Mumia flava: one gene and its partner. The protein of the gene in region 1 binds, or shares a complex with, the protein of each later gene. Links are inferred from orthologs where the notes say so. Each region holds a gene or a part of one and is shown on either strand. Other genes may lie near its edges. The genes, in order: uvrB and CLV56_RS13295.

Region 1 (7,697 bases):
CTGCGTTGGTCCACACGCTGCTGGTGTTGGGCGGTTGTCCACAGTCACGGCTCCGACGGTCCACACCGGATGCCGCCTGCGCCTGGAATGGACCCATGCCAGCCCCGACGCCGGTCCCGCCCTGCCTCTCCGACGGCCCGTTCTCGTACCGACAGGCCCGCGAAGCCCGGCTCTCGAAGAAGGTCCTGCACGGCCAACGGTTCCGTCGGGTCTTCCCCGAGGTGTGGGTGCTGCGCGACCACGGGATGACCCTGCTGGACTGGATCACAGCTGCGTCGCTCGCCGTCCCCGATGACGCCCACCTGACCGACGCGGCGCGGATGGTCGCGCTCGGCTACGACGACCTGCCGTTCCGCCCGATCTGCTTCGTCCTGGAGCGTGACCACCACGTCGACATCGACGGCATCCTCGTGCACCGGACACTCCGGCTGCCGCCGTGCGACGACATCGGAGTCACGCCTGCCGCGGCGTTCGTCGGGTGCTGTGCGCACGAGGCGATGATCGATCTAATCGCCCTCGGCGACTGGCTCGTGCGCCACGGCCACGCCTCCGTGCCCGAGATCGTCGAGCTCGCGACCGAGGACGCCTGGCGGCCCGGGGCCGAACGCGCCCTCGAGGTCGTACGCCTGCTCGACCCGAGGGCCCGCTCACCCCGGGAATCGAAGCTGAGGGCGTGCCTCGTGGTGGCGGGCCTGCCGAAGCCCGAGTGCAACGTCGACCTCGTCGTCGACGACCGCAGACTCGGGTGCGTCGACCTCCTCTATCGCCGCTGGCTGCTCGTCGTCGAGTACGAGGGACGTCAGCACGCCGAGTCGCCGGAGCAGTTCGGCACGGACATCAGTCGGTACGAGGGGTTCCGCGACCACCACGTGGCGTACGTCCAGATCACGAATGCGCGGTTCTCGCAGCCGCGAGCGACCGTCCTGCGGGTCTACCGGGCCCTCGTCGAGCGCGGGTACGACGGGCCGCGGCCGAAGTTCGGGGCACGGTGGCGCAACCTCTTCGCCCCGATCCCGGGTGCGCACTACCGCCGGCGGTGAGCTGGTTCCCACGCGACCCGGCCGGCGGTGAGCTGGTTCCCACGCGACGTCACGTCGTGGGAACCAGCTCACCGCCCGGGCGGCACAGCGCCTGCGCGGTCAGCCCAGGGTCTGGCGCCGGTCCTCGTCGCGCGTCTTCCACAGGCTGGCGACCGCGGTGATGCCGAGGACGACGATGATGACCGCGAGACTGAGCAGGGTCGGGACCTCGGGCACGTCCACGTGCTCGCCGCCGTTGATGAACGGCAGCTCGTTCGTGTGCAGCGCGTGCAGGACCAGCTTGACCCCGATGAACGCCAGGATGATCGCGAGCCCGATCGACAGGTACACGAGGCGCTGGAGCAGCCCGCCGAGCAGGAAGTACAGCTGCCGCAGGCCCATCAGCGCGAAGATGTTCGCGGTCAGGACGAGGTACGGCTCCTGGGTGATGCCGTAGATCGCCGGGATCGAGTCCAGCGCGAACAGCAGGTCGGTCGACCCGAGAGCGAGGATGACGAGGAACATCGGCGTCAGGAAGCGCTTCCCGTCGATGTTCACCAGCATCTTCATGCCGTGGTACTCCTCGGTGACGGCGAAGTGCCGCTCCGCGAACCGCACCACGGCGTTGTCGCCGGCATCGTCCTCGTCATGAGCCCGGTAGCTCTTCACCAGGCCGTAGGCCGTGTAGACCAGGAACAGCCCGAAGATGTAGAAGATCCAGCTGAACTGGTTGATCGCGGCCGCCCCGAGCGCGATGAAGATCCCGCGGAAGATCAGCGCCAGGATGATGCCGATCATCAAGGCTTCCTGCTGATACACCCTTGGCACCTTGAAGCTCGCCATGATGATGATGAAGATGAACAGGTTGTCGACCGACAGGCTGTACTCGGTCAGCCAGCCGGTGAAGAACTCGAGGCCGTACTGGCCGCCGTGGAAGGACGACACCCAGATCCCGAACGCCACCGCGAGGCCGATGTAGACCGAGAGCGCGAGCCCGGCCTCCTTCATCGACGGCTCGTGCGGGCGGCGGGCGATGATGATCACGTCGAAGAGCAGGACGGCGACGGTCACGCCGATCGTGATCCACCACTCCAGCGGTGTGACGTTCATGCGGTGAGGTTCCTCCGGTCGGATCGGTCCATCTGACGCGGAGGTCTCTTCCGCCGCGCAGCACGACCCGGCCCGCGGCTCACCCGGCCGGACGCGACCGCAGCGCGGCCGGTCGTGATGACGACGGGGCGACGAAAGGAATACTCCCCTCCGCCGGTCATTCTGCCAGAGCGAGCCACAGCGTCCGGCGGTACGCTCCGGAGGTGGTCAGCAGCGCGGGTCCAGGGCTGCGCATCGTCCTCAGTCCACCGCGCCTGGACCGCATCACCGAGCGCCACGTCACGGTCGTGACGCTCGACGAGGTCACACGCCGTGCGGTGTGGCGGATGCGCCGCGTGGCCTCGTCCTCCGAGGCAGCCGTCGAGACCCTAGCCTGGGAGCCGCACGACGACACGACCCCCGGCTGGTATCCCCAGGGTGTGACGGGGTCGCACGAGCCCGGCGCCTGCGAGGCCCGGGCTCGGCCACCGACCGGCGCCCACCTGCTCGTCGGGTGGTACGCGCCGGGCCGCGCCCGCCGCGACGGCGCGCGGGTCTCCGTCGTGGACCGTGACTCGCTCGCCTACGGGCATGTGCTGCTCGCACGTCCGGTCACGGTCGCCGGCCGCACGGCCGCGCGACTGCTCCCGGTGGCGACGCACGCCGGTGGGCTCGCATGGGTCGGCCCGTACCTGTACGTGGCGTCGACCCGCCACGGCGTCGACGTGTTCGCGTGGACCCACCTGATCCGGGTCGCGCGCGGGACGATGCGTGCCGCCGACCGGCTCGCCTACGAGCACGTCCTCGTCTCGGTCGGCCGCCTCGAAGCGGTCGGGCGCGATCACGGCAGCCGCCTGCGCACGTCGTTCCTCTCGCTGGCCGACGACGCCGACGGACGGTGGCTCGTGTGCGGGGAGTACGGCCGGGTCGGCCAGTCGCAACGCCTGTGGCGCTACCGGCTGGACCCCGACCGGCATCTCCCGGTCGTCGGTCATGACGGTGTCGCTCGTCCGCACGACCTCCGCGACGTCGGTGTCCCGCGGATGCAGGGGGCCGTGATCTCCAGCAGCCGGTGGGCGCTGTCGACCAGCCAGGGGCGCGGAAACCCCGGCGACCTGCTCGTCGGGCCCTTCGAGGACTGGGCGCGCCACCGGGGCCTGCTGCCGACCGGACCCGAGGATCTCACCCTCGACGCCGACGACACCGTGTGGACCCCCACCGAGTGGCCCGGATCGCGCCGGCTGGTGCGGATCGCGCTCCCCGCGGCCGGGATCAGCCCGCCCCGGCCGCCTGCATCTGACGCAGCTCCTTCTTGAGGTCCCCGACCTCGTCGCGCAGGCGCGCAGCGACCTCGAACTGGAGCTCCTCCGCGGCCGCGTGCATCTGGGCGTTGAGCTGCTGGATCAGCTCGGCGAGCTCGGATGCCGCCATCGACGACGTGTCGACGGCAGACCCGTCGCCGGACGCACCCACGAGCGGCACCGGCGACTTGCCGCGCGACTGTGCCCGCCCCGATCCGACCAGCTGCTCGAGGTCCGCGTCCTCGCGCGCGAGCATGTCCGTGATGTCCGCGATCTTCTTGCGCAGCGGCGTCGGGTTGATGCCGTTCTCGGTGTTGAACGCCATCTGGGCCTCGCGTCGCCGGTTGGTCTCGTCGATCGCCTGCTCCATGGACGGAGTGATCGTGTCGGCGTACATCACGACCTGGCCCGAGACGTTGCGGGCGGCGCGCCCGATGGTCTGGATCAGGGACCGGCCGGACCGCAGGAAGCCCTCCTTGTCGGCATCGAGGATCGCGACCAGGCTCACCTCCGGCAGGTCGAGGCCCTCACGGAGCAGGTTGATCCCGACGAGGACGTCGAACTCCCCCATCCGCAGCTCGCTCAACAGCTCCACACGTCGCAGCGTGTCGACCTCGCTGTGGAGGTAGCGGGTCCGGATCCCGGCCTCGAGCAGGTAGTCCGTCAGGTCCTCGGCCATCTTCTTCGTCAGCGTGGTGACGAGGACGCGCTCGTTCTTGTCGACGCGGCCGCGGATCGCGTCGATCAGGTCGTCGATCTGGCCCTTCGTCGGCTTCACGATCACCTCGGGGTCGACCAGCCCGGTCGGTCGGATGATCTGCTCGACCACCGGGTGCTCGTCGTCGACCTTCGACATCTCGTACGGCCCCGGCGTCGCCGACAGGTAGACCGTCTGGCCGATCCGCTGGAGGAACTCCTCCCACTTCAGCGGCCGGTTGTCCATCGCCGACGGCAGCCGGAAGCCGTGCTCGACGAGCGTCCGCTTGCGGGACATGTCGCCCTCGTACATCCCGCCGACCTGGGGGACGGTGACGTGCGACTCGTCGACCACCAGCACGAAGTCCTCGGGGAAGTAGTCGAGCAGGCAATTCGGTGCGGAGCCGCGCTCGCGGCCGTCCATGTGGAGCGAGTAGTTCTCGATCCCGGAGCAGGTCCCGACCTGGCGGATCATCTCGATGTCGTACGTCGTGCGCATCCGCAGGCGCTGCGCCTCCAGCAGCTTGCCCTGGCCCTCCAGCTCGGCGAGCCGCTCCGTCAGCTCGGTCTCGATCCCGCGCACGGCGGTCTCGAGCCGCTCGGGACCGACCGTGTAGTGCGTGGCCGCGCCGACGTACAGCTCGCGCTCGTCGCTGAGGACCTCGCCGGTCAGCGGATGCAGCGTCATCAACCGCTCGATCTCGTCACCGAAGAACTCCACCCGCACGGCGAGCTCCTGGTAGACCGGGAAGATCTCGAGGGTGTCGCCGCGCACCCGGAAGGTCCCGCGGGTCGCGGCGAGGTCGTTGCGGGAGTACTGAGCCGTCACCAGCGTGCGGAGCAGGGCCTCCCGGTCCAGCTCCGAGCCGACCTGGAGGTGGATCATGCGGTTCATGTACTCCTCGGCGGAGCCGAGGCCGTAGATGCAGGAGACCGTGGCGACCACGATCACGTCGCGGCGGGTCAGGAGGTTCCAGGTCGCGGAGTGGCGCAGCCGCTCGACCTCGTCGTTGATCGAGGAGTCCTTCTCGATGTACGTGTCCGTCTGCGGGACGTACGCCTCGGGCTGGTAGTAGTCGTAGTAGGAGACGAAGTACTCGACGGCGTTGTCGGGGAAGAGCTGGCGCAGCTCGTTGGCGAACTGTGCGGCGAGCGTCTTGTTGGGCTGCAGGACGAGGATCGGGCGCTGCACGCGCTCGGCCAGCCAGGCGACCGTGGCGGTCTTGCCGGTGCCCGTGGCTCCGAGCAGCACGGTGTCCTGGTCGCCGCGCTCGACGCGCTCGGCCAGGGCCTCGATCGCCCGCGGCTGGTCGCCGGCGGGCTGGTAGTCGGAGACGACGCGCAACGGCGCCACCTGGCGCTGGAGATCGCTCAACGAACGCATGGCGTCGAGCCTACGCCGGGGCGGTGACAGTTCCCGCGGGCCGACGGGAGGCGGGGCCGTACGGAGGGTCAGGCCCGAGCGCGACGCCGGCGCAGCAGAGGCACCGCGGCGACCAGCCCGACGGCGAGCACGGCGCCCGCGAGGGCCAGCATCGACGCCGAGCCACCGACCGAGTCGTCGCCGGCGGCCGGCGGCGTGGCCGCCACCGGCTGAGTCGCGGCGGACTCCGTCGGCTCGACCGTCGGCCCCGGGCGCGACGTCGTGGGGGCGGCCGTCGCGGTCGGGCGGTAGGCGGCGTAGTCGCTCGAGGACGCCTCCACCTCGGCGAGCAGGGCGTCGTCGACCGGCGCCGTCAGGCTGCACAGCGGGAGGGTGAACACGTCGTCGCCGGCGCCCTCGTCGGCGAAGACGACGTACTGCTGACCGGTCTCGAACGGCGGGGTCGCGTGCATCGCTCCGGGCTCCTCGACCGCGACCAGCGGGCCGACCTCGCCCTTGTACACGTCGGTGGCCTCCATCGTGACCACCCCGACGTCGGTCCCCGTCACCGTCGCCACGAAGACCGCGTCGACGTCGTCCATCCCCTCGCCGACCGTCTGCTCCGCGCAGCTGGTCGCGGGAGCAGGACCGGCAGCCAGGACCAGCCCCACGGCTCCGAGCGCAGCACAGACGACCAGCCGTACCGCCGAGGCGACGATCATCGGGAGGCCTCCTGTCTCGACACCGTGGGAGGCCTACGCTAGCGCGGACGGGGCCGGATCCGGGCACGGTGCCGTTGTTTCGGCGCGCGAAGTGCCGCCGTCCCCCCACGCGGGGCCCGTCGGAACTAGACTCGCACGCGTGGGAGAACAGCAAGCTGAAACGAGCGCGCCTCGTGCGCTGCGCGGAGCCCGGGCCACGGCAGCCCGTCGCCGCGCACGCGAGGACGACATCATCCGGGCGACCCGGAACCTCTTCGACACCGTCGGTGTCCGCGACGCACAGATCGAGGACATCGCCCAGGCCGTCGGGATCAACCGGGCGATCATCTACCGCCACTTCTCCGGCAAGGAGGAGCTCTTCGCGCTGACGCTGGTCGGCTATCTCGACGAGATCGCCGAGGCGATGCGCGCGGCGGACGACGAGTCGAAGTCACCGCACGAGCGCCTGGAGGCGGTGGCCTCGGCGTTCCTCGACGAGGGTCACGAGAAGCCCGCGTTCGTCGACTGCGCCCTCGACCTTCTGAGCAAGCCCGGCCAGGAGCTGCTCGCCAGCGTCTCCGAGGGTGCGATGCTGCGCCTCGGGCGTGGCATGCTCGGACCCTTGAGCGCCTTCGCGCACGTGATCGAGGCAGGCCAGAAGACCGGCGACTTCCGGACGGCCGACTCGTACATGCTCGCGAACATGACCTACACGCAGGCGCTCGGAGCGCTGCAGTTCGCGCGCAACCAGCTGCTGGTCAGCGAGGGCGCCCCGGGCGTCCCGACCGTCAGCCGGGCGTCGTGGGACCTGGTGAAGTCGTACACGATCGACGCCGCGCACGCGATGGCCGTCGGCAACCGCGCCTGAGCGGACCGGACCTGGGACGGCGGGGACCGCAGGCACGTCAGCGTGCCGCGACCCCCGCCGCCTCGGCCGGGCTCAGCGCTCCAGGATCGCCGTGACGCCCTGACCGCCGGCGGCGCAGATGGAGATCACGCCGCGCCCCCCGCCGTTCTCGGCGAGCAGCTTCGCGAGGTTCGCGACGATCCGGCCGCCGGTCGCGGCGAAGGGGTGGCCCGCGGCGAGCGACGAGCCCGCCACGTTGAGCCTGCTGCGGTCGATCGGACCGAGCGGTGCGTCCAGGCCGAGCCGCTCCTTGCAGAAGATCGGGTCCTCCCAGGCCTTGAGCGTCGTGAGCACCTGCGACGCGAACGCCTCGTGGACCTCGTAGAAGTCGAAGTCCTGGAGGGTGAGGCCTGCGCGCGCCAGCATGCGCGGCATCGCGTACGCCGGGGCCATCAGCAGCCCCTCCCCGCCGTCGACGTAGTCGACCGCGGCGGTCTCGTACCCGGTCAGGTAGGCCAGCGGCTCCCAGCCCTTCGCCTTCGCGTAGTCCTCCGACGCGAGCAGGACGGTCGAGGCGCCGTCGGTCAGCGGGGTCGAGTTCGCGGCCGTCATCGTCGCCGCGTCGCCCTTGCCGAAGACCGGCTTGAGCGTCGCGAGCTTCTCCAGCGACGAGTCGGCCCG
Region 2 (7,876 bases), on another replicon or contig:
GCACAGCGCCCACGCGAACAGCAGGACGAGCAGCATCCCGGCGACCACGGAGGCCGGGTTGGTGTCGGCGCGGAAGCCGATCACGTACCCGAATGCGAGGGTCACGACGATCGACGTGCTGTAGCGGACGCCTTCGGCGAGGACCGCGCCGACCAGGGGAGCGGAGCGTGGGATGGGCAGGGAGCGGAAGCGGTCGAACAGGCCTTCCTTGATGTCGTCGTTCATGTTGACGCCGATGCTCACGGTGCTGAGCAGCACCGTCTGCACCATCAGACCCGGGAGGACGAACTGCAGGTAGTCGTGGGTCGAGCCACTGATCGCGCCGCCGAACAGATAGACGAACACGAGCGTGAACAGGATCGGCTGGAGCGTGACGTCGATCAGCTGCTCGGGCGTGCGCACGATCGTGGAGATCGAGCGGCGGGCCAGCACGAGGCCGTGCCGGACCAGGGGGAGCGGTCGGGGCGCGGTGCGGCCCGGAACGGCGGTGAGGGTGGTCATCGGACCAGCTCCTTGTCGTGGGGTTCGGTCGGTGCTTCCGCGGTGGCGCCGGGCGCGCCGTGGCCGGTGAGGGCGAAGAAGACCTCGTCCAGGTCGGGCAGCGCGAGCCGCAGCTCGGAGACCGCCACGTGGTGCTCGTCGAGGGTGCGGACCACCGTGGGGAGGGTCGCGTCGTCGACGACGGGCACGGCGACGACACCCGTGCCGATCTCCTCCGCGCTCCGGCCCGCGACCCGCTCGAGCGCCTCGGTGACGGCCGGCAGGTCGGACGGGTTCGCCGGCCGGACCTGGAGGGTGCGGCCGCCGACGAGCGACTTGAGCTCGTGCGGGGTGCCCTGCGCGATCACGCGGCCCCGGTCGATCACGGTGATGGCGTCGGCGAGCGCGTCGGCCTCCTCGAGGTACTGCGTGGTGAGGAGCACCGTGGTGCCGGCACGGGTCAGGTCGCGCACGATCTCCCACATGTCCTCGCGCTTGCTCGGGTCGAGCCCGGTGGTGGGTTCGTCGAGATAGATCACCTGTGGACGGCCGACGAGGCTCGCCGCGAGGTCGAGGCGGCGTCGCATGCCGCCCGAGTACGTCCGGGCGCGGCGCCCGGCGGCCTCGGTGAGCCCGAACTGCTCGAGCAGCTCGTCGGCCCTCGCCTGCGCGTCACGGCGGCTCAGGTCCAGCAGCCGGCCGAACAGCACGAGGTTCTCGCGACCCGACAGCTGCTCGTCGACCGATGCGTACTGCCCGGTGAGCCCGATCGAGCGGCGGACCCCGTCCGGGTCCCGGGCGACGTCGTGACCGGCCACCGAGGCGCGGCCGGCGTCGGCGCGCAGCAGGGTGGCCAGGATGCGGACGGCGGTCGTCTTGCCGGCGCCGTTGGGGCCGAGCACCCCGAGCACGGTGCCCTCGGGAACCAGCAGGTCGACGCCGTCGAGAGCAGTGGTGTCGCCGAACCTCTTGACGAGACCTTCGGCTTCGATCGCGTGTGTCATGCCTCCACGGTCGCGACCGGTGCTGTCAAGGTGCTGTCAGCGGCCTGTCAGTCCCACAGGTCGCCGACGAGGCGCTGGGCCTCCGTCCGTCCGAGGCCGAGGCGGCGGACGTCGGCGACGTAGTCCCGTGCGGCCCGTCGCGCAGCCTGCGCGGCGTCGCCCTCGAGGACAGCGCTGCGCACGTAGGTCCCGCGCCGGCCGCGGGTCTCGATCACGGCGTCGGCCTCGAGCGCGCGGTAGGCCTTGGCGACGGTGTTCACGGCCAGCCCCAGCTCGTCGGCGAGCCCACGGACGGTCGGCAGGCGCGACCCGCCGGGGAGGGACCCGGTCGCCACGGCCGCAGCCACCCGGCGGCGGACCTGCTCGTACGGCGGCTCGTCGTCGGTCGGGTCGACGACCAGTCCGGGGATCGACGACGTCACGGTGCCTCCTCGACCACTCGCTCGGAGCACCAGCGTACGGCCCCGGGGTGCCGGAGCCTTCTCCATCGTCCGGCGGTGCGGGGCCCGCGGTGTCGGGCCCCGGTCGTAGGCTGGGACCCACGATGAGCCTTCCGTTCCCCGTGCCCTCCGACCGTGCCTCCGACGCTGCCCGCGACCGTTCGAGAGGAGCCTCGGATCCGGCGGCGCCGTCGCACGCGCGACTCAGCGACGAGGAGATCGAGGCGAAGCGCGCGGCCGAGGCGGAGCGCCTCCTGGCCGGCCTGAACGATCCCCAGCGCGAGGCCGTCACACACACCGGGGGCCCGCTGCTCGTCGTCGCCGGTGCCGGTTCGGGCAAGACCCGGGTGCTCACCCGGCGGATCGCCTGGATGATCTCCCAGTACCGCGTGCACCCCGGCTCGATCCTCGCGATCACCTTCACCAACAAGGCGGCGGCCGAGATGCGCTCGCGGGTCGCCGAGTTCGTGGGCGGACGCTCGAGGCTGATGTGGGTGAGCACGTTCCACTCCGCGTGCGTGCGGATCCTGCGCAAGGAGGCCCAGCGCTTCGGCTACACCTCCACGTTCACGATCTACGACGCAGCCGACTCCAAGCGCCTGATGACGCAGGTGTGCCGGGACTTGGAGCTGGACCCCAAGCGGTTCGCGCCGCGCTCGGTGCTCGCCTGGGTGTCCAACCTCAAGAACGAGCTCGTCGATCACGAGACCGCGGTGGCGAAGGCCGCGAACGACTCCGAGCGGACCTACGCCGCGGCGTACGCGACGTACCAGGAGCGGTTGAAGGCATCGAACTCGATGGACTTCGACGACCTGATCATGACGACGGTCCACCTGCTCCAGGCGTTCCCCGACGTCGCCGACGTGTACCGGCGGCGGTTCCGTCACGTCCTCGTCGACGAGTACCAGGACACCAACCACGCCCAGTACGTCCTGATCCGCGAGCTGTGCAACGAGCCGGACTCCGACCTGCTCGTCGTCGGCGACTCCGACCAGTCGATCTACGCCTTCCGCGGCGCGAACATCCGCAACATCCTCGAGTTCGAGGCCGACTTCCCGTCCGCACGCACGATCCTGCTCGAGCAGAACTACCGCTCCACGCAGCACATCCTCGACGCCGCGAACGCCGTGATCTCCCGCAACGAGGGCCGCAAGAAGAAGAACCTCTGGTCCGCTGCCGGCAAGGGGGAGCTCGTGACCGGCTACGTCGCCGACGACGAGCACGCCGAGGCCCAGTACGTCGCCGACGAGGTCGACCGGCTCACCGACGAGGGTGAGGCGAAGCCCGGCGACGTCGCGGTGTTCTACCGGACGAACGCCCAGTCCCGTGTGTTCGAGGAGGTGTTCATCCGCGTCGGCCTCCCGTACCGCGTCGTCGGGGGCGTGCGCTTCTACGAGCGCAAGGAGATCAAGGACGCGATCGCGTACCTCCGGGTGCTGGTCAACCCCGCGGACTCGGTGTCGCTGCGCCGGATCCTCAACACCCCGAAGCGCGGGATCGGTGACCGCGCGGAGGCCTGCGTGGCGGCGTACGCCGACCGTCAGCGGATCACGTTCTGGGAGGGTCTGCAGCAGGCCGAGGAGGCGCCCGGGATCGCGACGCGCTCCCTGAACCAGGTCCGCGGCTTCGTCGAGGTGGTCTCCGGGCTGCAGGACATGGTCGCCGCGGGAGAGCCCGTCGACGCGGTGCTCGAGGCCACGCTGGCGCGGTCGGGCTACCTCGACGAGCTCGAGCACAGCACCGATCCGCAGGACGAGGCCCGTACGGAGAACCTCGCCGAGCTCGTCGCCGTGGCGCGTGAGTTCGTCTCCGACGCGGCGACGCTCGCGGACCTTCCGGCCTCCGACACCCCCGCTGGTCGAGGCGCGAGCGAGGTCTCGTCTCCCGGTGGTCGAGGCGCGAGCGAGGCCGCGTCTCCCGGTGGTCGAGGCGCGAGCGAGGCCTCGTCTCCCGGTGGTCGAGGCGCGAGCGGAGCGAGCGATCGAGACCCCGCGCCGGTCGAGCCTGCCGAGACCTCCGACGACGTTCTCGAGCCGGGCTCGGTCGCGTCCTTCCTCGAGCGCGTCTCGCTGGTCGCCGACGCCGACTCGATCCCCGACTCCGGCGACGGGATGGTCACGCTGATGACGCTGCACACCGCGAAGGGGCTGGAGTTCCCGGTGGTGTTCCTGACCGGCCTCGAGGAGGCGGTCTTTCCCCACATGCGGTCGCTCGGCGATCCGAAGGAGCTCGAGGAGGAGCGCCGGATCGCGTACGTCGGGCTGACGCGCGCGGAGCAGCGGCTCTATCTCACCCGGGCCCTGGTCCGTTCGGCCTGGGGAGCGCCGTCGCACAATCCGCCGTCCCGCTTCCTTTCCGAGATCCCCACCGACCTGGTCGACTGGAAGCGCACCGAGGCCGACACGACGACCTGGTCGGGCGGGTACGCCCCGCCGTCGCGTCGTTCCGCGCCGATGCGTGCCGCCTCGGCCGACCAGGCCAGCCGGGCGAAGCGTGACGTGCCGAGCCTGAGTCCCGGCGACCGGGTCACGCACGACACCTTCGGCCTCGGCACGGTGGTGGCGTTGGAGGGTGCGGGGGACCGCGCGGTCGCGTCGATCGACTTCGGTTCGGAGGGCGTGAAGCGTCTGCTCCTCCGCTACGCGCCCGTCGACAAGATCTGACGCGACTCGCGGGCCCGCCGCGAGTGACTCGTCAGGGGAAGACGTGGTGCTCGTGCAGCGCCGGCAGGGGGTCGACCGGAGTGTCGGCGGTCGGCCGTACCTCGAGGTGGAGGTGCGGGCCGGTCGTGTTGCCGGTCGAGCCGACCGTCCCGATGGTCTGACCCGGCTCGACGGACTCGCCGACGCTGACCGAGATCGACGACTGGTGGCAGTACCAGATCTCCGTGCCGTCCTCGAGCGTGAGGACGGTCTTGTTGCCGTACGCGCCGTCGTAGCCGGTCTCGGTGATCGTGCCGCGCGCGATCGCGACCAGCGGCGTGCCCGACGGTGCGGCGAAATCGAGCCCCGTGTGGACGGTCGACCACAGCGAGCTGGACTGGCCGAAGCGTGCCGTGAGGCGGTAGCCCGTCAGCGGGATCACCCACTGGTTGCGCTCGATCTGCTCGGAGCGGTGCTCGGCCTTCGCGGCGAGCTGCTCGAGCGACGCCTGCAGCTGCTCCGCCTGGGCCTCGACCTGCTTGTCCAGCATGGCCCGGTCGAAGTCACGGGTGACGTCGGGGTTGTTCGGGTCGTACCGCTTCGACGCCGCGCCGTCCACGCTGGCCGACAGGGCCTGGTAGTCGACCGCCTCGATCACGGGCGGCTTCGCCGAGGACAGGGCGACGGCGCCGACACCGGCGATCACCAGCGCCGCGGCGCCGACCAGCGCCGGGGCGGGGAGCCGTCGGCGGGTGCGGACGCGGGTCGAGCGCGAGCCGGGCGGGACCGGCCGTCGGCTCGAGCGGCTCTCACCGGAACGGCGCTCGGTCACGGTCGTGCGGGGGCCGACGGCGTCGATCTGCGTCGTCGCGTCGGACGGGATCGGGGGGAGCTCGGCGGCCCGCTTGCCGCGGTAGGCGGACGAGCCGGGAGCCGGAGACTGCGCCGGCTCGGTCGGGGTGTCCCGCAGGGCCGCGCGGTACGGGGAGGCGGGGGCCTCGGACCACGACGCGCTCGACCGGGAGGTCCCGCGCTCGGGCGGGGTGGCGCCGGAGGGGCGTACGGAGCCCTGGTCGGCCTCGGACGTGCGCTCCGCACGGGGCTCGTCCTGGGGCTTCCCTGCGCTGCGACGGCCGATCGATCCGGTCTCGTCTGCGGAGGTCGCCGGGCGAGAGAAGCGCTTCCTCGGCTTCTCGGCGCGGCGCTTCGGCGCAGGGCGCGACGTCACGAGCTGGACCTCCGTGGGGGTGGACAACGACTGCCGACCCTAACGGATGCGCCCCCGTTTCCGAAGGAGTGGCATTCCGACAAGGGTGCTGGATGTTGGGCGCGTGGTCAAGGTCCTCGGGAAATCCGCTGGCATGATCGGAAGGGAACGAGAAGATGTGACCTTCACGACAAGTTGGACAAATCAGAGTGACAAGTAGGTAACAACGTGCGCATCGCTCTTCACGGCCCGCTCGATCAGGTGGCAACGTACGCGCGCGCCTCGCGCGACGACGGCCACGAGGTCGTGCTCGTCGGTGCGCTCGAGACCGCCGAGGCGCTCGCTGCGGTGGCCGTCCAGGAGGACGTCGACGTCGTCGCGCTCGCCGGTACGGGCGGGGGCCCGGGCGCCGACGCTGTCAGGGCGGCCCTCGACGCGCTCGGCGCCGAGGACGTCGCCGTGCTCGACCTGAGCACCGACCCGCTCAAGCCGCCACGCGGCGCCTGATCACCTCGGCGGTCCGCTCCGGGTGCGTCCAGACCATCCAGTGACCGGCGTCGACGTCGACCCGGTCGAGCTCGGGCACGCGGCGCGGGAGGTCCTCGTACAGCTCCGGCGACAGGAAGTCGTCGCGGGTCGGCACGACGAGGGTGACCGGCACGTCGGTCGGCTCCGGAGCGAGCCCCCCGAGCTGCCGGAACGCGTTGGCGCGGTAGAGGTTGACGCCGTTCGAGGCGTTGCGCGCCAGATCGGGCCCCCACGGGTCCCCGCCGTACCGGTCGAAGCGCTGGCTGCGCCGGAGCACGCTGCGGATCGTCTCCGAGGCCCGGTCGAACCCGGCCTCGGGCAGCCGCGGCACCTGGAACGCCCCGACGTACCACGACTTCGCCAGCTGCCGGCACAGCACGCCGAGCCGGCGGTCGCGCCACGCGGCCCGCAGGAACCCGCCGTACAGCCGCAGGTCCGGACCGCTGATCGACGTGAAGGACGCCAGCCTCCCCGTCAGGCGCGGGTCCTCCGCGGCGGCGAAGACCCCGGCCCAGAGCTGGACCGAGCCCCAGTCGTGCCCGACCAGGTGCACGGGCTCGCCGTCCGGTCGTACGGCGTCGATGACGGCGGCGAGATCGTCGACCAGGCGCTCGATCCGATAGCCGTCGACGTCGCCGGGCACCGAGGAAGCGCCCGCACCACGCACGTCGTAGCGGACGACGTCCAGGTCGGAGAGCAACGGCACCGCGCGGTCCCACACGCTGTGGTCGTCGGGGAAGCCGTGAACCAGCACGACCGTCGGCCCGGACGGATCCCCGTCGCGGTAGACCGCGAGAGTCGCGCCACGGGAGTGCACACTGATCGGAGTGCCGTCGGAAGCCATGCGCTGAGCCTAGGGCCGAGACCCCGGTACTGATGTGACGAGGCTCACGAGACTACTCTCGCGAGAGGTTGTCGAGAGGTTGTACGGCAGCGTACCGAACTGGTTAGGACGGCATCACCGTGGATCTGATGGAGTACCAGGCGAAGGAGCTCTTCGCCAAGCACGGGGTTCCCGTGACGCTCGGCGTCGTGGCGAACACCCCGGAGGAGGCGCAGCAGGGCGCCGAGGACCTGGGCGGCGGCGCAGTCGTCGTGAAGGCTCAGGTCAAGGCCGGTGGCCGCGGCAAGGCCGGTGGCGTGAAGCTCGCGAAGACTCCGCAGGAGGCCCGCGACCGCGCCGACGACATCCTCGGGATGGAGATCAAGGGACTCACGGTCAACCGGGTCCTGATCGCTCCTGCCGCGTCGATCGAGGACGAGTACTACTTCTCGTTCCTCCTCGACCGCTCGAACCGCCGCTACCTGTGCATCGCCAGCGTGGAGGGCGGCGTCGAGATCGAGGAGGTCGCCAAGACCAACCCCGACGCCGTCAAGCAGATCCCGATCGACCCGTCCACCGGTGTCGACGCCGCCAAGGCCCGCGAGATCGCGGAGACCGCAGGCTTCCCCGCGGAGCTGCTCGACCAGGCCGCGACCACGATCGAGCAGCTGTACCAGGTGTTCGTGAACGAGGACGCGACGCTCGTCGAGGTGAACCCGCTCGCGCGCCTGGCCGGCGACAAGCTCGAGGCC

The links.
Region 2: the proteins of uvrB (region 1) and CLV56_RS13295 are in contact, whole or in part, in a crystal structure (PDB 7EGT), measured with the Thermus thermophilus proteins. The link is inferred for Mumia flava from one-to-one orthologs. Residues at the interface, in WP_096411307.1 of Thermus thermophilus: Glu23, Leu25, Arg26, Asp27, Gly28, Glu29, Arg30, Phe31, Arg55, Glu326, Asp327, Phe328, Glu379, Ser382, Gln383, His398, Gly400, Arg401; in WP_096412145.1 of Thermus thermophilus: His654, Arg656, Phe657, Gln666, Asp668, Glu669, Lys680, Arg681, Leu682, Ser683, Lys685, Tyr686, Ala687.

The regions. Positions count from the first base shown.
Region 1 is NZ_PGEZ01000002.1:265,217-272,913, forward strand. The notes cover bases 2,936-5,931. They hold uvrB (excinuclease ABC subunit UvrB), read right to left. Parts: upstream 5,490-5,931; coding sequence 3,381-5,489; downstream 2,936-3,380. Other genes in these bases: CLV56_RS15465 (hypothetical protein), read left to right, coding at 2,936-3,424; CLV56_RS15475 (hypothetical protein), read right to left, coding at 5,558-5,931. In the rest of the region: CLV56_RS15455 (hypothetical protein), read left to right, coding at 96-1,040; CLV56_RS15460 (TerC family protein), read right to left, coding at 1,140-2,129; more of CLV56_RS15465, read left to right, coding at 2,333-2,935; more of CLV56_RS15475, read right to left, coding at 5,932-6,190; CLV56_RS15480 (TetR/AcrR family transcriptional regulator), read left to right, coding at 6,330-7,037; CLV56_RS15485 (acetyl-CoA C-acetyltransferase), read right to left, coding at 7,110-7,697. UniProt on the Escherichia coli protein: The UvrABC repair system catalyzes the recognition and processing of DNA lesions. A damage recognition complex composed of 2 UvrA and 2 UvrB subunits scans DNA for abnormalities.
Region 2 is NZ_PGEZ01000001.1:2,854,466-2,862,341, forward strand. What follows is about bases 1,633-4,807. They hold CLV56_RS13295 (UvrD-helicase domain-containing protein), read left to right. Parts: upstream 1,633-2,028; coding sequence 2,029-4,587; downstream 4,588-4,807. Other genes in these bases: CLV56_RS13290 (GntR family transcriptional regulator), read right to left, coding at 1,633-1,906; CLV56_RS21020 (M23 family metallopeptidase), read right to left, coding at 4,619-4,807. In the rest of the region: CLV56_RS13280 (ABC transporter permease), read right to left, coding at 1-501; CLV56_RS13285 (daunorubicin resistance protein DrrA family ABC transporter ATP-binding protein), read right to left, coding at 498-1,484; more of CLV56_RS13290, read right to left, coding at 1,532-1,632; more of CLV56_RS21020, read right to left, coding at 4,808-5,821; CLV56_RS13305 (hypothetical protein), read left to right, coding at 6,002-6,280; CLV56_RS13310 (alpha/beta fold hydrolase), read right to left, coding at 6,258-7,145; sucC (ADP-forming succinate--CoA ligase subunit beta), read left to right, coding at 7,265-7,876. UniProt on the Escherichia coli protein: A helicase with DNA-dependent ATPase activity. Unwinds DNA duplexes with 3'-5' polarity. Translocates on single-stranded DNA with 3'-5' polarity. Initiates unwinding more efficiently from a nicked substrate than double-stranded DNA.